4 regions of the Glutamicibacter sp. BW80 genome follow, and region 3 is predicted to be linked to each of the others. Evidence: riboswitches for the same ligand, from Rfam matches in the RefSeq annotation. Region 3 holds a riboswitch; each other region holds the start of a gene.
What was found. A riboswitch is a leader RNA that binds a small molecule or an ion and turns the genes downstream of it on or off. The one in region 3 is predicted to bind thiamine pyrophosphate.

Region 1 (5,538 bases), on a different contig from region 3:
CCGTCGCCGCGCTGGTACTCCTCGGCGCCGGTCTTACCCTGTGGATGATCCGCGACGTCACCGGGGTCCCCCCGCAATATGAGGTTGCCTCCTCGGACGCCTACGGAAGCACCTGGGTTTCGCAGTCCGCGACCGACGGACTGCGTGCGGCGGACCAGATGCTGGCCCTGTTTGCCATCAACCTGGCCTCCCTGGCGCTGGCCCTACTCATCGCGATGCTCTTCATTTTGCTGCGCAAACCGCTTGGTTCGCTCAGCCCCCACGATAACCAGGTATTGCGCGAAGTCTGGCTCAACCGGCTGCTGCGCACCTCGATCCTGGCCTTTGCCTCCGTTGGAGCCTCGTCGCTGCATTACAAGGCCTCGTGGCTTATGTCGCTGGATCGCACCATGTATCAACCCTGGCAAAACACCGCTAACGTGGCCATGCTCATCACCTTCATCGCCATGGCATTGTGGAAGCCACCGGAAAATTTTGCCAGAACCACTAGCCCAAAGCCTGCCTCCTCCTTTTTGCGGATGCGCGAAAATTTGTTTGCCATTGGATTCCTCACCACCGCGCTCACACTCATCGCACTGGCCTGCTCCTCCTCGCTTGTGCAGACCGAGTACGCGGACAATGCGCGCCCCGGTGAGAATGCCCCGCAGGCAATTGTGTCGCTCCTGGTGGTAGCCCTCTTGTTCTTGGTGCTCAATGCCGGGTTCCTGGGCTACCTGCACCTGAAGTCCAGGGGAACCCATTCACTGGCTCGGCACAGCGCAGACCTGCCGCGCTATGTCTATGTGCTCGCCGGACTCTTGCTCATCGGCGCCACATACCTGCTGATCAATCCACCATTCGAATATTTTTGGGGTCTAGTTCCGGTCAAACCGGTCTTTGCGCTGGGTGCGCTCCTCGCGTTGCTTGCCGCTACCGCCTGCCACATCTGGTGGGTTCGGCGTGCGGCCTTGCCTTGGGATGTCACCGTGGAGCAAGAAATTTGGTATCGCCAGGTTCACGAACTACGCGCCCTCCGTGTAGTCACCGCGGCGGCCGTCGCCATGCTGGCCTGGGGTTACGAGGCAGGTCCCTACGTTTCGGCCGTGGGGATCATCGTCTTCTGCTGCCCGGCAGTGATCATTTTGGCCCGCCCAGAAACTAGGGTGCCGCAGCGCGTATGAGCCAACATATTTTCGTGGACCTGGACGCGGCGGTTCCGCCCTATGAACAGATCCGCACGCAAATCTCTTCGCTGATTTCCTTGGGCGAGCTGCCGGCGGGAAGCAAGCTCCCTACGGTGCGGGCACTGGCCACCGATTTGGGGGTCGCTTCCGGGACGGTGGCCCGCGCTTACAAGGAACTCGAAGCCACCGGCCTGGTTTCCTCCCGGCGGCGTGCCGGAACGGTGGTGAACGCCGGAGCCGATATGGAGAAATCCTCCGGTGATCTGGTTCAAGCGGTGGATCGGGTGTGGGAGCTGGCCCGAGCTCAGGGAATCGACGAGGCCACCGTCAGGGCGCTGGTGCAACGCCGGGCGCGGCAATAATTTGTTCTTCCGCGGCTTTGGTGAGTACGCTCTAGCCAGTGACACGGGGTGTCGGATTCACCGACTGAGATGAGACCCGTCGAACCTGAACTAGTTCAAACTAGCGGAGGGATGTCGCATGACCCTGACTTCCGTTGCCCGGAATTACCGGCAACAATCCCCTTTGGTGTTTTGCCTGACCAATACCGTGGTCACCAACTTCACCGCGAATGCGCTGCTGGCCTCCGGGGCGGCTCCGGCCATGACCGACCTGCCCGGCGAAGCCGGGCCATTTGCCGCGGTGGCCTCCGCGGTCCTGGTGAACCTGGGCACCCCGAGCACCGAACAGCTGCGCGCCATGGACGAAGCGGTTCACGGTGCGAACCAGGCCGGCACCCCCTGGGTGCTGGACCCGGTGGCCGTGGGCGCATTGCCGGTGCGCACTGACTTCGCGCGAAAAATCGTGACCCAGCGCCCCACCCTGATCCGCGGCAATGCCTCGGAAATTCTGGCGCTGGCCGGGCGGAGCTCGACCGGGCGCGGAGTGGACGCGCAGGACACCGTGCACGCGGCCATCGAGGCCGGACGCCAGTTGGCCGCCGAATATGGTTCGGTGGTCGCGATCTCCGGGGCGGCCGATGCGATCATCGATGCCAAACGCACCACGCTGGTGCACAGCAACGGGATCGGCTTGACCGGGATTACCGGCGGCGGCTGCGCCCTGGGTGCAATCTGCGCCGGAATGCTCGCGGTGAGCGAAGACCCGTTCGACGCGGCGATCGCAGCCCACGGCCTGTACGGACTGGCCGCCGAAAAGGCCCTGGCCATCGGCCGCGGTCCGGGAAGTTTCGCCGCGGCCTTCCTCGACGAACTCTCGCTGCTGGACCCCGAGGAATTGCACAACCTGCGCCTTGAGGAGGCAAATAATGCGTGATCTGGGAATCTACCTGGTAGCCAACACCGAAAGCTGCCAGCCGCGCAGCACCTTGGAAGTCATCGAAGGTGCGGTGGCCGCGGGTGTGCAATGGGTGCAGCTGCGGGCCAAGAACGAGACCGCCCGCGAATTCTTCGAACTTACCTGCGCGGCGGCAGAACTCACCGCCGGCAAGGCCGAACTGCTGGTCAACGACCGCATCGACGTATTCCTCGCGGCACGGGCAGCGGGTGCCGCGGTCACCGGCATCCACATCGGGCAGAAGGATATTGCGGTGCGCTACGCCCGCGAAATCATCGGCGAGGGGATTATCGGGCTCAGCGCTTCCACCGATGAACAGCTGACCGGGGCCAACGCCGACGCGAAATACCTCGATTACCTGGGGGTCGGGGCGATCCGCGCGACGCCCACGAAGAAGGACCATCCCACCCCGCTGGGCATCGATGGATTCCTGCGGGCCAAGCGGCTCACCGAGCTGCCCGCCGTGGCCATCGGCTCGCTGACCGCCGCGGATGCCGCGGCGCTGCGCGACGGCGGGGCCGCCGGCATGGCGGTGGTCCGCGCGATCTGCGCCGCCGAGGATCCGCAGGCGGCCAGCGCCGAACTGCTGGACCGCTGGGAAGGTGCCAAATGAGCCTCAACATTCTTTCCATTGCCGGCTCCGACCCCTCGGGAGGCGCGGGCATCCAGGCGGATCTGAAGGCCATCGGCGCCAACGGCGGCTACGGCATGGCCGTGATCACCGCGCTCACCGCGCAGAACACCCTAGGGGTGGATGCGGTGCAGGCCGTCGACGCGGAATTCGTGGCCAAGCAGCTGGAATCGGTGTCCGCAGATGTGCGCATCGACGCGATCAAGATCGGCATGCTGGCCGATCCGCAGATCATCGCCGCGGTGTCCCGATGGCTGGAAACGGTGCACGCCCCGGTGGTGCTGGACCCGGTGATGATCTCGACCAGCGGGGACCGGCTGCTGGCCGATGGCTCGGCGTTGGACGCGCTGCTTTCCCGGGCGGAGGTGCTCACCCCGAATACCGCAGAGCTTGCGGCGCTGCTCGGGGAGCCGCCGGTGCGCGGCTGGGAGGAACTGCTGGAGCAGGCCCAGCGCCTGGCGGCCAAATACGAGGTGCTGGTGATCGCCAAGGGCGGCCACCTGCCCACCGAAAGCTGCCCCGACGCGCTGGTGGGTCCGGCCGGGGTGATCGCCTGCTATGACGGCCCACGCCACGCCACCGGCAACACCCACGGCACCGGTTGCACGCTATCCAGCGCGCTGGCCACGCACTATGCCCGCGGCGGGGATTGGGCCAAGGCCCTGGGCGCGGCGAAGGAGTACCTCTTCGCGGCGATTGCCGCGGCCGATGAGCTGCAGGTGGGCAGCGGGCACGGACCGGTGAACCACTTTGCCGGGCTCTTCGCGGGGCAAAGCGCGGATCCGATGGCCGATTGGTGGGAGCGGATCGCCGGGTTGCGCGGTGGAATCGATGAGCTTCAGTTCATCCGCGAGCTCTCCGCGGGCACGCTGGAGCGCAAACGCTTCGAGTACTATCTGGCCCAGGACGCCCTGTATCTGCAGCGCTATGCGCAGGTGCTCGCGCAGGCCAGCGCGCTGGCCCCGCAGCTCGAGGCCCAGCGCTTCTGGGCCAAGGGTGCGGAAGGCATCCTGGAAGGCGAGCTGAAGCTGCACCGCAGCGAGCTGCTGGACCTGGCCCCCGAGCCGAGCGCCACCACGTTGAACTACGTCAACCACCTCAGCTCCTGCGCCGGAAGCTATCCGGAGCTGATCGCCGCGATCCTGCCCTGCTACTGGATCTACCAGGACATTGGCAATCGGCTGAGCGCCGCGAATCATGCCGGGCACCGGTATGAGAGCTGGCTGGCCACCTACAGTTCGGCGGAGTTCGACGAGGCCACCGCGGCGGCCATCGAGCTGGTGGCGGCCGCCTGGCGGCTCGCGGACCCGGGGTTGCGCGAGCGGATGTGGGATGCATTCCGGCGTTCGGCCGAGCATGAGCTGACTTTCTTCGCCCAAGCGCACGCGAAGGGCGTATACTTCTCTACGGCCTAAACGCGGGGCCAGGAATTCTGGAGGAACGCATGAAGTGGAGCATTCACGGCAACGGGAAGACCATCACCGAAGGTGAGGTTGTTGCCCCGGATGAGCGGCTGCATTGGCCGCAGACCATTTCGATCGGAGCCCAGCATATTCTGGCGATGTTCGGCGCCAGCATCCTGGTGCCGACGCTGACCGGCTTCCCGGTGACCACCACGCTGCTGTTCACCGGCGTCGCGACGATCATCTTCTTGCTGATCACTAAGAACAAGGTGCCCAGCTACCTGGGCTCCTCCTTCGCGCTGATCGCCCCGGTGATGGCCTCGAAGGTCGGCGACGACTTCTCCGCGGCGCTGGGCGGCATCGCGATGACCGGTGCGGCGCTGTTCATCGTCGGCGCGATCGTGGCGAAGACCGGCACCCGGTGGATCCACGCGTTGATGCCGCCGGTGGTCATGGGCACCATCGTCGCGCTGATCGGCTTGAACCTCGCCAGCGCCACGCTGGCTCCGATGCGCGACTTCCCGGCGACGACCTTCCTCACGGTGCTCGCCGTGGTGCTGTCCACCGTCGCGTTCAAGGGGCTGCTCGGGCGCCTGTCGATCCTGGTGGGCCTGGTGATCGGCTACGCGATTGCACTCCTCCAGGGCCAGGTGGACTTTGCCGCCGTGGGCCAGGCCGGCTGGATTGGGCTGCCGCAGTTCCATGCCCCCAGCTTTGATTTCAGCGTGGCGTTGATGTTCCTGCCGGCGGTATTCGTGCTGATCGCCGAGAATATCGGCCATGTGCGCACCGTGGGCATCATGACCGGCAAGGACCTCTCCGAATTCAATGGGCGAGCGCTGATGGCCGATGGCGTCGGAACCCTGGTGGCCGGCATGGGCGGCGGCTCGGCGACGACCACCTATGCGGAGAATATCGGCGTGATGGCCGCCTCGCGCGTCTACTCCACCGCGGCCTACTGGGTCGCGGCGGTCGCCGCGATAGCGCTGGCCTTCCTGCCGAAATTCGGCGCCCTGATCAATACCATTCCGGCCGGGGTGATCGG
Region 2 (5,538 bases), on a different contig from region 3:
AAGCCTGCGATGAAAGCTCACCGAGATCGGCCGGGCCCTGTGCTATCGAATAGGCTGCGAGAATTCCCGACTCGGCGAGCAGCTCCTCGGCAAGGTCTACCGATCCGGCGATCACGATAATGTCTGCATCTCTGCGCGCAGCTTGCAGCACCCCGCTGACCACCTTGCCCTGCAGGGATTGCGAATCCAGGCGCCCCTCACCGGTAAAGACCAGCTGCGCGTCGGCAAGAATCTGGTGCGCGTTCAAAGCCTGCGCTACCAGTTCCCACCCGGGCACGAGCTCAACCTCGCAGTAAGATCCAAGGCAGAGCGCCAAGCCGCCGGCGGCTCCCATGCCGGGCTGCTCGCGCAGCTTTCGACCGGACGCGGTTTCCAAGGTGTCAGCGAGCCGAGCCAGTCCCGCATTCAGTGCTTCCACTTCCTGGGGCGAGGCGCCCTTTTGCGGTCCGAAAACCGCGGCGGCCCCGTTTTCTCCCAGCAACGGATTGGTGACATCGCAGGCGATCTGCCATTTGACTCGAGAAGCTCGCGAATCCAGACCGGAGATATCGATGCTCGCCAGGTCGTTCAGCGCACCACCGCCCGCAGCCAATTCTTTGCCCTGAGCATCGAGGAACTTCGCACCCAGAGCTGCGAGCAATCCAGCTCCGCCATCGGTGGTGGCCGAGCCACCAAGACAAAGAATGATTCGCTGCACTCCAAGCTCCAAGGCTTGAATGACAAGTGGGCCCAGCCCAAAAGTGGTGGCTTGAAGTGGTTGCCGCGGTACGTCACTGACCTGGGGCAATCCCGCGGCTTCCGCCGCCTCGATCACGGCGGTCGTTCCATCTGCAGACAACCCGAAACGCGAGTTGACGGTCCTGCCCAGCGCATCGGTTGTTTCAACGACCTTCGCTTCGGTTCCCCAAGCGTCGATCAACGCATCGAGGGTTCCCTCGCCGCCATCGGCAAAGGGAACGGCGGTGATCGATACCGTACGGGCCACAGAGGTAGCAGCCGCATTCACCCCTGCGGCGATCGCGTCCGCGACTTCGCTGGCCCGGGCGCTGCCTTTGAAGGAGTCCGGAACGATTGCCACATTTAGTGGTTGGGCCGCGGCTGGCGTGCGCTGTGTCATGGACTCAACATTAGGTGCTCTTGAATCCCGGGAATATAGGCAGGCATACATACTTTTGAGCACCAGCGAGCTGATTTATATGCATTACGCACCCTTGACGCGTAGCCGACTACTTACCGCCCTGCTGTTCGCGGTAGTCCTCGATTGACGCGTTGAACTTATGCAGAAGTTCTGCGAATTTGTTGACTTCTTCGGCCGGCCAATCCGAGGTAATGCGGTCGATTGCGCTGACCGAATGCTCGCGAACCTCCGTGAGCCGCTGCTGCCCCAGTTCGGTCAAGGCAAACTTTCGCGCAACACTGCCCGCCGGATCGAGGATTCGTTCGAGATAGCCGTCCCGCACAGCGGTGGTGGTTTGACGTTGCAGGGTCGAGGCGTCGAGGAGAAAAACCGTGCTCATTTCACCGATCGACATCGGCCCCTGGACTTCGATGCGGCTCATCAGCAGATAGACGCTGCGATCCAAGCCATCACCGCTTCGGCGCTGCGCGATGGTGTAGCGGCTGAGCAGCGTTTGCTCATACTCGATATCTGCTGTGCGGCGTTTCATGTACCTAATTCTCCACTTCTACTCATTCGATCATACCCGAACATGTATTATGAACATTTTATGTATCTTACACATTCATTCTGAGAGGCTCTCGTGTCCAAACCCACCTCTGCCGGGATTCCCGGCTCAGGTCTAGCCGTCGCCGTTCTCGCCTCCGCGGGCATCGCGTCGTCGATCACCCAGACCATGGTCACGCCGCTGATCCCGCAGCTTCCCAGCATCTTTGGCACCTCAGCGTCAAACACCGCGTGGATCATCACCGCCACGCTACTTGCAGCCGCGGTGGCAGTACCAATTTCCGGGCGCTTGGGCGACCTCTTTGGCAAACGGCGCATGCTGCTCATCCTGGCGCTGCCACTGATCCTCGGTTCCATCGTGTGCGCCATGGCCCCCACGGTGGAGGTCATGATCGTCGGCCGCGCGCTGCAGGGCCTTGGCTCGGGCATTGTGCCACTGGGCATCGCCATGCTCCGTGACCTGGTTCCGAAGGAACGCCTGTCTTCGGCCATCGCCACGGTCAGCGCCACGCTGGGCGTCGGAGGTGCAATTGGCATGCCGATCTCAGCCGCCGTCATTGATTTCGCCAACTGGCGCGCCCTGTTCTACGGCAGCGCGGTAGTCACGCTGCTGGTAGTCATCGCCATCTGGAAACTCATCCCTGCCCTGCCAGCAGGAGCCGCCGGACAGCGCTTCGACTGGCTGGGAGCCATTGGGCTGGGCATTGGCCTGATCTCGCTCATGCTTGCCGTCTCCAAGGGCTCCTCTTGGGGCTGGGCGGCACCGCTGACGCTGGGCCTGTTCGGAATCGCCGCCCTCACGCTGCTGCTCTGGGGCATTTGGGAAACACGGACCAAGGATCCACTCGTTGACCTGCGCACCGCTGTTATTCCGCGCGTGCTGCTGACAAATATCGCCTCAATCTTCGTCGGCTTCGGAATGTACGCCAGCATGCTGGTCATGCCACAGATCCTGCAATTGCCGTCGCAGACCGGCTATGGCTTGGGCCAGTCGATTCTCGCAGCCGGCCTCTGGATGGCTCCAGGCGGCCTGATGATGCTGGTGCTCTCCCCTGTCGGCGGGCGGCTTTCCGACGCACGAGGCCCGAAGTTCACGCTGGTACTTGGCGTTTCGGTCATCGCCGTCGGCTACGGACTGACCCTGCTGGGCATGAGTAGCGCGTGGAGCCTGATGCTCACCAGCCTCGTCATCAACGGTGGCGTGGCACTGGCCTACGGCGCCATGCCGGCGATCATCATGGGCGCAGTCCCCCGCAGCGAAACGGCTGCGGCCAATGGCTTTAACACGCTGATGCGTTCACTGGGTACCACCACAGGCGCCGCGGTCATCGGCCTGGTACTGGCCCAGATGACCACCGATTTCGGCGGAGCTTCACTACCGTCAGAATCCGGATTCCGCATGGCGCTGATACTTGGAGCTGGCATTTCCGTGGTCGCGGCCATCTTGGCGGCCTGCATTCCTAACGCCGGGAAGAAGCCCGCGATCGAAGTCGACGCATCGCAGGAACTCAGCCTGAACAAGTAGTCGCCCCGACTCTTCGGAATTGCCGAGTTTATGCTCAGCTTTGACATAGAAACCCCGGGTAATGTCGTAGACACCTCCTTGAAGGTGCGAGTGATGATCGTAAGGCTCCCGTTGGATATTGCCCAACGGGAGCCTTTCACTTTAAAGTTTCTCGTCTTCCTTGCAAGACCACGTTGCCAGTCGTGATACCTTGTTTGAGACCACACGGGTGCCCTCGCAGGGGCTGAGATCGGGCTAGCGCCGTCCGCGACCGTTGAACCTGTCCGGGTAATGCCGGCGAAGGAAGTGAGTTTCCCACAGTGGAACAATTTGAACAGCACCCTGCCCACACCCTTGCCTACCGTGAGTCTGCGGGAATTTCGGTTCCCGTCACGCAGATCCAGCTGGCAGATGCCCCCAACGGCGAGCCGAACGAACCGCTGCAGGTGTACCGCACCAGCGGCCCGGGAAGCGACCCGACCACCGGGCTGAAACCATTTCGAGAGTCGTGGATTCGTGAGCGTGGAGATGTCGAAAACTATGCAGGGCGCGAACGCAACCTGCACGACGACGGCAGATCCGCGGTCCGCCGCGGCACGGCGAGCGCCGAATGGGCCGGGCGCTCGGCACCACCGTTGCGTTCGGCCCCCGGGACGCGGGTCACCCAGATGCATTACGCACGGCAGGGGGTCATCACCCCGGAAATGCGCTATGTGGCCCTGCGCGAAGAATGCGACGTCGAGCTGGTGCGCAGCGAGCTAGCGGCCGGCCGGGCAATCCTTCCGCTGAATATCAACCATCCGGAATCCGAACCGATGATCATCGGCAAGGCCTTCTTGGTAAAAATCAACGCGAACATCGGCAACTCGGCGGTGACCAGCTCGATCGCCGAGGAAGTCTCCAAACTCCAGTGGGCCACCAAATGGGGTGCCGACACGGTGATGGACCTTTCCACCGGCGACGATATCCACACCACCCGTGAATGGATCATCCGCAACTCGCCGGTCCCCATCGGCACCGTCCCGATCTACCAAGCACTAGAGAAGGTCAACGGCGAAGCGAACGAACTGACCTGGGAGATCTTCCGCGACACGGTCATCGAACAGTGCGAGCAGGGCGTGGACTACATGACCATTCATGCAGGTGTGCTGCTGCGCTACATCCCGCTGACCGCCAACCGGGTCACCGGAATGGTCTCCCGCGGCGGGTCGATTATGGCCGGCTGGTGCCTTGCGCATCATCAGGAGAATTTCCTTTACACCCACTTCGACGAACTCTGCGAGATTTTCTCCCGCTACGATGTCGCATTCTCCCTGGGCGACGGGCTGCGTCCAGGCTCCATCGCGGACGCGAATGATGCGGCCCAGTTCGCCGAGCTGGATACCTTGGCGGAGTTGACCAAGCGTGCCTGGAAATATGATGTTCAGGTGATGGTCGAAGGCCCCGGGCATATCCCTTTCCATCTGGTGCGCGAGAATGTGGAACGCCAGCAGGAGCTTTGCGACGGGGCGCCGTTCTACACGCTCGGCCCGCTGGTCACCGATATCGCTCCGGGATATGACCACATCACCAGCGCAATCGGCGCGACCGAAATCGCCCGCTATGGCACCGCGATGCTCTGCTACGTCACGCCCAAAGAGCACCTGGGCCTGCCCAACCGGGATGATGTGAAGACCGGGGTGATCACCTATAAGATTGCGGCGCACGCGGCGGATCTCGCCAAGGGCCACCCGGGCGCCACGGCGCGGGATGATGCGCTGAGCAAGGCGCGCTTCGAATTCCGCTGGAATGACCAGTTCTCCCTTTCACTGGACCCCGTCACCGCTCAGGAATACCACGACGAGACGTTGCCGGCGGAACCAGCGAAGACCGCGCACTTCTGCTCAATGTGTGGCCCGAAATTCTGCTCCATGCGGATCTCCCAAGACATTCGGGATGAATACGGATCCGCCGAGGCACAGGCTGCATTGGCCGGGATGGCCGAGAAGAGCCGGCAGTTCCTTGAAAGCGGTGGCAAGGTATATGTCGGAGAAGAGATACCCGTTGGACCCGGCACGCTCTAGAACCGGGAAACCCGAAGCGCAGCCAAAGTGCCTGCACAGAAAGCGCGCTTAAAGTTATAAGTACCTCATTGAAGGTGCGAGTGATGATCGTAAAGCTCCCGATGGATTGTATCCATCGGGAGCTTTTCACTTTTAACCGTTCAACTCACCGGACGGCCCGAGCCCGACGGTTCAGACGAAGGCCCGAAATTTGTCGACGGAATGATCGGCAAACCTTTCCGCCGTTTCGGCATCAGCTACCGAGCGGTACTACGGGACCTTCCAACTCAAGATTCCGTGTTTGCCGG
Region 3 (5,538 bases):
AGCACGGAGCCCAGGACGTCATCTTCACTTCGTCGGACGGTGTGGTCTTGGAGGGCCCAACTTCCACCGTGCTCATTGCCCAACGCGACGGGGAGACCAAACGACTGATCACCCCGATGCTTGAAACTGGCATCCTGCCCGGTACCACCCAAAGCGCGATCTTCGACGCGGCGGAACAGTACGGTTGGGAGCTGGGGTACGGTCCGCTCCGACCGGAGGACCTCTATCAGGCCGATGGGGTCTGGCTAGTTTCTTCGGTACGGCTGCTCACCGCGGTCCACACCCTTGACGCCAAACCGCTGCGCCTAGACGCCGAGCTCCATGCGGAGCTCAGCGACCTCAGCGCTTCGGTCCGTTAACTCCAGACCAGGTTGAAGGTGCCCGTCCACAAGGCGGCACCTATGGCCAAGGCACCCAGTAGCACACCCGTCGCCAACACCGCGCCGTCAAGCCAGGTGAAGGACACGGAGCGCACCCAGGTACGTGTTCCCGTGCCAAAGCCCTTGGCTTCCATGGTCACCGCAAGCCTTCCGGCACGGCGCAGCGCCTGCACCAACAGCGCTAGCACCTGCCCGAGCTTCGCCTTCACCCGTTGGGTTGGTGAGCGAAGGTCGCCGACTCCTCGCGCGCGGCGGGCAAGGGTCAGGGTGGTGAATTCCTCAACCAGCAACCCCAGCAGACGCATCCCGGCAAGGGCTCCCAAGACGAATCGGTGCGGAACGTTGAGCTGTTGCGCCAAGGCGCCGCCGAGGTCGCTGGGGTTCGTGGAACTAAGCAAGAGCACCGTGGGCACCGCGAGCGCCAGGGTACGCAGTCCGGTAGCTACTCCGGCGCTCACCGATCCTTCGGTAATGCTGAGCATCCCCAGGCTTAGCAGCGTTTTGCCGGAGTCTTCTCCTACCAAGGCAATTCCCCAGGCGGCGAGGGCCCCGGCAACAATTAGTGGCCAGCCGCGGCGCATAAACGTGCCCAAACGCAAGCCCGCCAGCGGCAAGGCAAAGAGCGTGGCAAGGATAACCACGCAGGCAGAGACCCAGTCGATCGTCGAGATCAACGGCAAGGTTGCCGCAGCGATCGCACCCAGCTTGGCCAGCGGATTGATCTTTGCAAGCCAGCTCTCCCCTAGGGGCGCGTCGAGCATCGGGCCTTGGCGTACCGGTGTCGGCTTGGCATCCGGATGCTCACGGGTCAGCACGACCTGCGCCGCGTTGAGCGCGTGAGCAAAATCTTCGTCGTGGGTCACCGCGACCACGGTTATCCCCGATTCAAGTGCCTCGATCAGGATGTTGGCCAGTTCCAGCCACGTATTGGCATCTTGCCCGAAGGTCGGTTCGTCCAAGATCAATACATCTGGTGAGGCGGCCAGCACCGTCGCTACCGAAAGTCGGCGTTTCTCGCCACCGGAGAGCGTGAACGGGTTGGCCTCGCCCAGATGGGCAAGCCCCAAGCGGTCCAGCAGTTCCTCCACCCGCAGAGCTATCTGCGCTGGAGCGTACTTCTCGTTCTCCACCCCGGCCTGGCGTGCCCGGGTAGGTGCGAATGCCAATTCTTCGCGGACGCTTTGCGTGACGAATTGATGTTCCGGTTCCTGGAATACCGACCCGATCCGTGCAACCAATGCCCCTGCCCGCCAGCTGAAGGGCTGCGGACTCAGCCCATCGGCCAGGTTGCTGCTTGCTTCGACACTGCCCGTAGCCGGCTCAAGCAATCCGCCTAAGGTCAGCGCCAAGGTGGATTTCCCTGCACCATTTTCCCCGCGAATCACCAACGCTTGGCCGGCGCGCAGCCGCAAGTTGATTTCGGCTGTGGGCACCGCTTGTGCATGGCGCGCCGCGCGCAGTTTCACCGCCGCGAGCAGTTCCTCGCCCTCGCGTGAGTGGAGAGGTTCGGTGTGTGGAACGTAGCCGGGAATCCAGATACCCGCCATGGCTAATTCACGGCGAATCTTTTCATTCTCAAAGAGCGCCCGCGGCTCGAGGTCGTGGGCGATCCCGCCGCCAGGGGCAAGGACGAGTACGCGGTCAACGTGCTCTGCCCAGGCTTGCAAGCGATGTTCCACCACAAGCAGTGTCGCACCGGTGTCATTGGCGGCGGCAAGCACCGCATCACGCAGCGGCTCGATCCCCGAAGGGTCGATATTTGCGGTTGGTTCGTCCAGAAGCATCAGACCGGGGCCCATGGCAAGAATCCCGGCCAAGGCCAGCCGCTGCTTCTGGCCGCCGGAGAGTTCCTGGGTGCGGTGCGACAAGTCCAGATTCCCAAGTCCTACCGCGCGAAGCACCTCGGGGATTCGCGACCGGATCAGTTCCGGAGCCATTCCAAGATTCTCCGCGCCGAAGGCGACATCGTCACCGACCCGGCTCTGCACGATCTGTGTTTCGGGGTCTTGCTGCATCAGCCCGACCGGGAAGCTTCGGGCGAAGGCATCTCGTCGCTGAATCTGCAGTTTGCCGGTCGCCTGCTGCCGTTCGTCGATCTCAAGAACTCCAGCCAAGGCGTGCAAGAGCGTTGATTTACCGGCGCCGGATGGGCCTAGCAGCAGGACCTTTTGCCCGGCAGGAATATGCACGTCCAGTCCGCTGAGCGCCGGCAATGGACGTTCGGCATGGTGCCAGCCAAAGTTGTCGGCCGTGATCTCAAAGCCGCCACCGCCGAGGTGCCCGGGGGTGGCTTCGGTAGTCGAAGAACTCAATTCAGGCACTGCGCAGCGAACCTTCAAGGTGTGCCGAACGGCTAGCCAATGCTCCCAGAGCACCGGTCTTCGCCAGAGCACGGGTTGCCAACCACGAGAGAAGTCCGGCAATAACTAGGCCGGAAATGCCCATGGCAACTACGTGGAACAGCTTCATCGCCTCGGTGTACTCAGCGAAGTAACCCAGCAGGTAGGCTTCGCCGATTCCGCCGAAAATTCCCGACATGAATCCCGCAAGCAGTGCCACCGGCAGGTTCCACCGGCGGTACCTCACTGCGGCAAAGACCACCTCGGCTCCGAGCCCCTGGATCAGGCCGGAGAACAGCACCGCTAATCCCCATTGGGAACCTAGCAAGGCTGAGATGACGGCGGCGAGGATCTCGCAATACAGCGCGGCACCGGGTTTCCGGATAATCAACGCACCGAGCACCGCGGGAAAAAGCCACATGCCAGATACGAAGGCGCTTGCCGGTGGGAAAGCCACGAAAGCAAGGCTGACCAATCCGTATCCGGCGTTCCAAGCCCAAAAGATAACGCCCGAGGCGACCGCGATTACCGAGGCCACAACGATGTCGACCACGCGCCAGCTGGCACGGTTAGTTGCTGGTGCAACGTTCATAAGGTTTGTCCTCCTATGTAAGGAGGGGAGATGCACGGACCGGTGGGCGTTTAATCGCGCGCCATGATCCGCATCCGAGATGCTCGACTTCCTTCGCCGGTACTAGCCGGGGCAGGTTCGAGGGTCTGCGATCTATCGCACTCTCAGCGTCTTGCACCGCGAACGGCATGACGCTCCCCTGTCGGAATGATTACTGCTCAACCACCATACCGCAGGTATGCTGGGCTACAGAACGAAACCTTACGACGCGAATGCGAGGTCCTCATGAACTCAGTGCAGAAGCTTGTTACCCTTGGAATTTCAATGGGAGCGGGAATGCTTGGAAGCCGACTGGTCGACAAGGTCTGGAAAGGCTTCACCGGAAACGACGCGCCACGTCACGGCAAGGAAGCAGCCGCGGAAGCGAGTATGCGCCAGGCTTTGGGGTTCGCCATTTTCTCCGCCGTGGTCGCATCGATTATCCAGGTGCTGGCTGATCGCGGCACCAACAAGGCCATGAAGAAGTTCAGCAAGTAACATTGCCGAATTCCTTTGGTGGGGCAGGCCATTTGGCCTGCCCCACCAAAGTTTAACCAGCAGCTAGGTGCTCTCGGGCTCGTCGTTCTGTGCAGGTTTCGCTGGCGGCACCGCTGCGGTGGTTCCGGTCGTCTGCGAATGATTGCTAATGACCTGTTTTAGTTCATCAACATGCAAGGTTTCTTTCGCCACGTGCTTCGTGCGATATCCGGCGCGGCCAATCATGTGCGCCGATACCGGGGCAGTCAGCAGCTGCAATCCCCAGGCCAAAGCAAAGACCGGGATCAGTCCCCAGCTGCGCAAGTGGATGATGAGTCCGGCGAAGAGCAGCAGGAAGCCCAATACTTGTGGTTTGGTGGCCGCGTGCATGCGTGAAAGCAGATCCGGGAAGGTAATTAAACCGATTCCGGCGATCAGCGACATCAGGGAACCAAGTACCAGCAAGAGCGCAGCGAGTGCTTCTAAGAACGTGTCCATTAGGCGTTCCTCTGATCCGATACGAACCGCGAGACGGTAACCGAGCCGATGAATCCCAAGGTGCAGGCAACCACCGTGAACAGCAGGTAATCGGTGTGCCGGTTCAGCGCCATGTCTAGGCACAGCGCACTGGAAATGATCAACAGCATGACGTCGAGAGCGAGCACCCGGTCAAGAATCGAGGGGCCCTTGAAAACCCGCCACAGGCAAGCGATAGAGGCCAGCGCCAACATCACTCCGCCAATCCATACAGCTATTTCAATCATTTCTTGGGCTTCCTGCTGGAGAAATCCGGACCGCATTCATTCTTGATCGCCTCGTATTCATCGGGGCTTCCGATGGCCATGATCAACCGGCGTTCAATGTCGTGGATATTCGCTCGCGCCTTTTCCACATCCGCATCGCTATTCACATCGAGATAGTGCAGGTACAAGGTGGAACTGCTGCGGTCCACGTCCACCACGAAGGAACCTGGGATCAGGGTCAGCACATGGCCCACGGTCATCACTACCAAGTCAGATTCGGTGCGCAGCGGCACTGCGATCACCGCGCTGCGTGCCTTCTTACGGCGTACTATCGCAACTCGCGCCACATGGCCGCTGGCGACGAATACCTGCATCAGGAACCACGCGAAGAGCTTCAGGCAATACCAAAGGTTTATTCGTCCGGGAAGCACCACCGGCGGCAGCGGGAATAGATTCACGATGACGATCGAAATAATCGCGCCAAACAATAGATTCCCGGCCGAGAAGTCCTGCCACAGTGCACCCCATACGAAGATGAGCAGCAGGAGCAACGGCCACTCCTGCTTGAAGGTGGCACGGTGACGGACACCGGAGGTATCCAGCGCATCATCGATGCGCTGGTCACGATGTTTGAGGTTCTTGTCCTTCATGCGCCTTTCCTCCTAACTCAACGGTAGTACTGCGTTGATGAATGGTTCACGTGCAATCAATTCGGCCGCCACGCGTTCACAGAAGGCGAAGATCGGCCCGGCGAAAATGGTCAGCGCGATACCTGCGGCAACGAGCGAACCGGTCGCGTAGCGCATCCCCCAAGGCAGGGACTCGGATTCCAACTCGCGGGCAAGCTTCCTGCCCAGATGCGGGGACTCGGCGCCGCCTGCCGCGGCATGTTCCAGAACCCGCGTCGATTCTGCGATCAATTGCGCGTTCGGCACCTCGGCATCCGCCGCACGGCGCCAGAACATACGCGCCCACACACGAATAATCGC
Region 4 (5,538 bases), on a different contig from region 3:
CACGGTATATTCACCGAGCCCGGTGACCGGAGCACGCTCCGGATCTCGTGCAAACGTCAAGATGCGAACGCTTGCCTCCAACGCGTCGTAGAGCCAGAGCTTTCCGCTCAAAGGTTCTCCGACGCCGGTGATCAGCTTCAGCGCCTCGGTGGCCATCAGCGAACCGATGACTCCGCAAAGGGCCCCGAAGACTCCTCCCTCGGCACAGGAAGGGACCGAATCCGCTTCCGGGAGGTCGGGAAAAATATCCCTGAGCATTGGGCCCACTCGGGGGTCGAACACCGAGACCTGACCGGAGAATTGGAAGATGGTGCCCCAGACCAGCGGCGTCTGGGTCAACTCCGCGGCATCGTTTGACAGGTACCGGGTGGCGAAATTGTCGCTGCCGTCAATCACCACATCGTGTTCGGCAAAAAGTTCCAACGCGTTGCCAGGATCCAGTCGCTGTGCGTAGAGCCGCACAGAAACTTCGCTGTTCAGTTCTTCCGCCAGGCGCCGCACCGATTCAACCTTAAGCTGGCCCTGGTCCGTTTCACGGTGCACGGTCTGGCGTTGCAGATTCGAGAGTTCGACGGTGTCCGGATCGATCACGCTCAGCTCTCCGACGCCGGCCGCGATCAGGTAGCTGGCGATAGGGCTGCCCAATCCCCCAGCGCCCACGATCAGTACCTTCGCGTTCGCGATACGCTCTTGGCCTTCCACACCCACCCCGGGCAGGGACAGATGGCGGGTGTACCGGGCGAGTTGTGCACGGCTGCGCGGCGGCATCGGCTTGGTAGACATCAGAATTCTCCAACGAGTCTTTGCATCATTCCCGCTGTCGGAGATGAGGCCAGCGCGAGATCGCGTTGCGGAATACGCCCGGCAAGGAACGCCGCGCGCCCGGCCCGGACCGCGTCGCGCATCGCGGCGGCCATCAAGGGCGCGTTTTGCGCTCGGGTCACCGCACTGGCGAGCAGCACCGCATCGCAGCCGAGCTCCATCGCCTTGGCCGCATCCGAGGCGGTCCCCACCCCGGCGTCCAGGATCACCGGAATCCCGGCGCGTGCGGTAATCGTTGAGATGTTGTGCGGATTCAGGATCCCCATTCCGGAGCCGATCGGGGATCCGGCCGGCATGACCGCTGCCACGCCGAGCTGTTCGAGCCGCATGGCCAGGGCCGGATCATCGTTGGTGTAGGCGAACACCTTAAAACCGTCGGCGACGAGTTCTTCGGCCGCGGCGAACAATTCGATGGGATCCGGCAGCAGCGTATGCTCATCGGCGATCACCTCGAGCTTGATCCAGTCGGTTTCCAACGCTTCGCGCGCCAGCTGGGCGGTGAGCACCGCATCTCGCGCGGTGAAGCATCCGGCGGTATTGGGCAGCGGGCGCACCCCGTTGCGCGCCAGAAGCTCGTACACCGATCCGGAACCGGCCGCGGCGAAATGGCGAATGGCGACGGTGGTCAGCGCGGTGCCCGAAACATGCAGGGCCTGCTCGAGGGTATGCATCGAGGTCGCCCCGCCGGTGCCGAGAATCAGCCGGGAGTCGAAGCGTTCCCCGGCGACCTCGAAGCCATCGGTGTCAAGAGTTAGCTCTTCCATCTTCAGCCTCCCTGAGCCGCGGTGACGAGTTCAACCCGGTGGCCGGGCTTCAGCTCGAAGTCATTCCAGCCACTGCGCGGGACAACTGCCGAGTCCACCGCCACCGCAACGCCTAAACGCGACCCGTCGCTGGCCCGTCCGTCCGTTCCGATGCTCTTTCCCAAGTGCGCCGCGAGCAGCTCGCGCACGGTGCTTCCCGCCGGCACGGTGGCCGCCTCGGTGTTGAGGATAAATTCGATCTGTTGCATCTTCTCTGGCTCCTAAAATGGTGTGCTGTTGGCGAGTTGCGCGCCAAACCTATCGAGTGAAACGCTGGTCAGCTGTTGTGCATCTGCCGGGTTCCCGAGCAGCAGCTCGGTCCCCAGCCGTGCGCCGAGCGGGGTAAGCAGCACCCCGTGGCGCGAATAACCGGTGGAAACCACCAGTCCCTCATCTACGCGTCCGAGCAGCGGCCGATCATCGGGTGTCGCCGGTCTGGCCCGCACGATCGCCTCGTTCAAGGTGGTGTCGACGATGCCCGGCACGAGCCTGCGCGCATTGTCCAGCAGGGCGTGCATTTCTCCCACGTTCACCTGCTCTTGGCCGTCCTCGCGGCTCGACGCGCCCAGCACGAGGCTTCCATCGGTGCGTGGCACCAGGTAGACCGGCTGCCGATGCACGATTCCGCGCACGGTGTGCTTGATCAGCGGCGCGCCCACCGGTCCTTGGAGCCTGAGGATGTCTCCGTAGACCGGGCGCAATGGCAGAGCCGGCGCACCTGCTAGCGCGCCCAACCCGTTGGCAAGCAGTACCTGATCGCCATGGATTTCTTGGCCAGTTGAGGTAAGCACTCCACTGGTCCGTGATCCCTGGCGCAGCAGCCGCACCGCCGTTTCGCGCACGATCGACCGGTCAAGCTCATCGATCAGGATGCGCAGCAGGGACCGCGGGTCCAGTTGCTGGTCTTCGGCGCAGCGGATGGCGCCGGCGATGCCGGTGGCAAGCGCCGGCTCGAGTTTGCGTGCCGCGCTGCCCAGCAGCCGCTCGGCGCTGAATCCCAGCGAGGCTTGCAGCTTCATGAGCGCAAGCAGTGCGTCCATATCCGCGGTTTCGGCGGCGACGACCAGCGTGGAGTTTTCTACGTACGCTGGTCTGCTGCCGGTGGTTTGTTCCACGCGGTCAATGAATGCGGGGTATTCCTTGGCCGAAGTGGCCATCAGGCGGTGAAGTGCGCCCTGTCCCCAGGTGGTTTCGGCGGTCGGTGCGAGCATTCCCGCCGCGGCGTGGCTGGCTCCTAGCCCAGGCGCCGGATCCACTAGCGTGATTTCGGCGCCGCGGGCGCGCAGTTCGAATGCCGTGGCAAGCCCGATGATTCCGGCGCCGACAATGACTATATGCACGAAGGCATTTCCTTCCTACGGCGGCATGACCCGCATCAGGTGTAGCGGTCGGCACATGGCCCTCTCAGCCCAATCGCTGTTGGGCTCCCGCGGAGTACTTGGATTATAAGCATGCCTCAGCTCACTTTGGCGAACTTCATGACTTCAACCTGTGCTTCTGCCTGTGTTTTACTCGTTGGCATGAGCGAATTCAGTGGTCCGGAGGATTTGTCTACCGATCATCGGCTGGCACAGGTTGTCATCGATGGCGAACGGCAACTGCTCTTGCCTGCCGTCCGCCGGGATCGGCAGGCATTATTGCGGCTGCTCCACGCAGATTTCGAAGAGGTTGGTGCCTCGGGCAGGTGCTATTCTCGCGCGCAGATTATCGAGCAGCTGTGCAATGAACCAGTCGTTGAATCGACTAGGGACGAAGTGCATGATCCGCGCGTGCGCAGGCTCAGCGATTCGCTGCTGATGCTGCGGTGGCGAACCAAGCCGGAGAACCTGAGCCAACGCACCTCGCTCTGGGTTCATTCGGCCCAAGGTTGGCAATTGCTCTTTCATCAAGGCACCGGTCAATCTGCGTCGTCCCAGATCAGCGGCCGGCGGCTCGGCGCCGCTGGGCAAACGACGGCATCTTTGCGTCCGCTTCGCCTAGCGGATGCACCGCAAGTCCTCGCGGCCTTCCTTTCGAGCCCGGATATGGCCCGGCAAGGCGAGGTGAGTACGCTTGCCGAGGCCGAAGCCTATGTCCGCATGTTGCTCGAATTCCCGGCCCGGCAGGTTCCGTTGGCCGTCGTCGAGAATTCTGCGCTCGTTGGCCTGGTGTGCGGGATCATCGATGAGGCGAACCTGAGCGCCTGGGTCTGGTATTGGCTGCACGCGGAGCATCGGGGCCGCGGGTTGAGCAGCCGGGCGTTGGCCGCCCTCTCGGCGGAGTTATTCTCCAGCTACCGCTTGCAGCGACTGGAGTTGGGTTTGCGCGTGAACAATCCGGCGTCGAGGATAGTCGCCGAGCGTTGCGGGTTCATTCTCGAAGGACGCGAGCGCGGCAAGTTCCTGATCGATGGCCAGCGGATCGATGTGTTGAATTATGCGCGGTTGCCCACCGATCCCATCCCGCCGATCAGTCCGCTGGAGTTTCGCGCGGAGGCGGCGGGAGGCTGATTTTCTTCGGGGCCGCAGCGGAACGGAATCGAGTAGGTGGGGGTGTCTAGCCCCCACCTCTCACACCACTGTGAGTCTTGTAGTGGCTGGTCTGGGATCAGCTGGCAAGGTAGGAACCAGGCCTCTCACTGCCGGGAACATGACTCATCACACTACTGACCCGTATGGTGTCATTGTCCGGAATTGTCTGCTCTCGGTGGTGGGCGGCCGGCACCTACCCGGCCCACCCCGGTAGCCTGATCAGAAGATTGTCCACCCAACAGGGCGTGACCCATCACAGTGTTGCTCCGACGGTGACCTCTCCCCGGACCGGTACCGGCCGTACGGCCGAAACCCTTGTCCGTGAAAAGAAGAGAGCACCGAGCCGCATGACTATCCTCCCCCAGAGCATCGCCAAAACATACTCCTACATCATCGGCGTGGACACCCACGCGAAAAAGCATGTCTACGCCATCATCACCAACAGTGGTGAACACCTCGAAACCCGCGATTTCCCCACCACCAGCGCCAGCATCAAACGAGCCATCGCCTGGGTCGACAGACGCACCGGTGGAGATGCCAACACCCTATGGGTGATCGAAGGAACAGCCTCCTACGGAGCGATCCTCACCGGCGCCGTCTCCGACGCCGGTTACACGGTCGCCGAAGCCCCCGGCGGCTACGCAAAAGCCGGACGCGGCGTGGGCAAAACTGATCCACTAGACGCCCAGAGAATGGCCGCAGCAGCGCTACCAGTGGACTGCGAAAAGTTACGTATTCCACGGCAGAACGACGGGGCCCGCGCCGCATTACGCGTACTGGTCACAGCCCGTGACATGCTGGCCGTAGAACGCACGAAATACGTCAACGCACTCACCGCGCTTCTGCGTGTGACCCTGCTGGGTATCGATGCCCGCAAACCCTTGAGCAACGCTCAGATCCTCGAGGTGGCGGGCTGGCGCACCCGGGATGAAACCATCGAATTACGGGTTGCCCGCGCCGAGGCGGTACGCCTGGCCCGACGCATCGGTGAACTAGACACGGACATCAAGGAGAACTCCTCGGAAATGTCTGAATTGGTCAAGCTCAGCGAAGGCAAGGAACTGCTTAACGTCACAGGTATTGGGCCGGTGGTCGCGGCGGTCTGCGTAGCGGCCTGGTCGCATCCCGGCCGAGTGCGTTCGGAGGCCGCGTTCGCCTCCTTGGCGGGAGTGAATCCTATCCCTGCGTCTTCGGGGAATACGGTGCGCCACCGGCTCAATCGGAGAGGGGACCGAAAGCTGAATAAGGCGCTGCATACTGCTGCATTGGTGCGGATGACCCATGACGAGGAGACGAGGGCCTACGTTGAGAAACGTACCGCGGAAGGCAAGACAATCAAGGAGATCCGCCGGTGCATCAAACGGTTCTTAGCTCGCCGAATCTTCAAGATCCTTGAGTCCGCC

Region 1: linked by a shared signal. The riboswitch ahead of thiM (hydroxyethylthiazole kinase) and the one ahead of CIK76_RS02905 (ECF transporter S component) in region 3 are both predicted to bind thiamine pyrophosphate.
Region 2: linked by a shared signal. The riboswitch ahead of thiC (phosphomethylpyrimidine synthase ThiC) and the one ahead of CIK76_RS02905 (ECF transporter S component) in region 3 are both predicted to bind thiamine pyrophosphate.
Region 4: linked by a shared signal. The riboswitch ahead of thiO (glycine oxidase ThiO) and the one ahead of CIK76_RS02905 (ECF transporter S component) in region 3 are both predicted to bind thiamine pyrophosphate.

Annotation. Positions count from the first base shown of each region.
Region 1 is NZ_NRGV01000001.1:248,455-253,992, reverse strand. It holds gene CIK76_RS01155 (hypothetical protein) at 1-1,160, shown strand, start outside; gene CIK76_RS01150 (GntR family transcriptional regulator) at 1,157-1,525, shown strand; TPP riboswitch at 1,560-1,654, shown strand; gene thiM (hydroxyethylthiazole kinase) at 1,644-2,438, shown strand; gene thiE (thiamine phosphate synthase) at 2,431-3,072, shown strand; gene thiD (bifunctional hydroxymethylpyrimidine kinase/phosphomethylpyrimidine kinase) at 3,069-4,505, shown strand; gene CIK76_RS01130 (solute carrier family 23 protein) at 4,535-5,538, shown strand, end outside.
Region 2 is NZ_NRGV01000001.1:17,366-22,903, forward strand. It holds gene CIK76_RS00090 (glycerate kinase) at 1-1,117, opposite strand, end outside; gene CIK76_RS00095 (MarR family winged helix-turn-helix transcriptional regulator) at 1,227-1,667, opposite strand; gene CIK76_RS00100 (MFS transporter) at 1,761-3,209, shown strand; TPP riboswitch at 3,404-3,511, shown strand; gene thiC (phosphomethylpyrimidine synthase ThiC) at 3,509-5,251, shown strand.
Region 3 is NZ_NRGV01000015.1:100,663-106,200, reverse strand. It holds gene CIK76_RS02915 (aminodeoxychorismate lyase) at 1-359, shown strand, start outside; gene CIK76_RS02910 (ATP-binding cassette domain-containing protein) at 356-2,701, opposite strand; gene CIK76_RS02905 (ECF transporter S component) at 2,694-3,311, opposite strand; TPP riboswitch at 3,383-3,501, opposite strand; gene CIK76_RS02900 (DUF4235 domain-containing protein) at 3,576-3,827, shown strand; gene mnhG (monovalent cation/H(+) antiporter subunit G) at 3,891-4,304, opposite strand; gene CIK76_RS02890 (monovalent cation/H+ antiporter complex subunit F) at 4,304-4,570, opposite strand; gene CIK76_RS02885 (Na+/H+ antiporter subunit E) at 4,567-5,199, opposite strand; gene CIK76_RS02880 (Na+/H+ antiporter subunit D) at 5,212-5,538, opposite strand, start outside.
Region 4 is NZ_NRGV01000026.1:1,382-6,919, reverse strand. It holds gene CIK76_RS06185 (ThiF family adenylyltransferase) at 1-783, opposite strand, end outside; gene CIK76_RS06180 (thiazole synthase) at 783-1,586, opposite strand; gene thiS (sulfur carrier protein ThiS) at 1,589-1,834, opposite strand; gene thiO (glycine oxidase ThiO) at 1,847-2,965, opposite strand; TPP riboswitch at 2,961-3,066, opposite strand; gene CIK76_RS06165 (GNAT family N-acetyltransferase) at 3,146-4,114, shown strand; gene CIK76_RS06160 (IS110 family transposase) at 4,483-5,538, shown strand, end outside.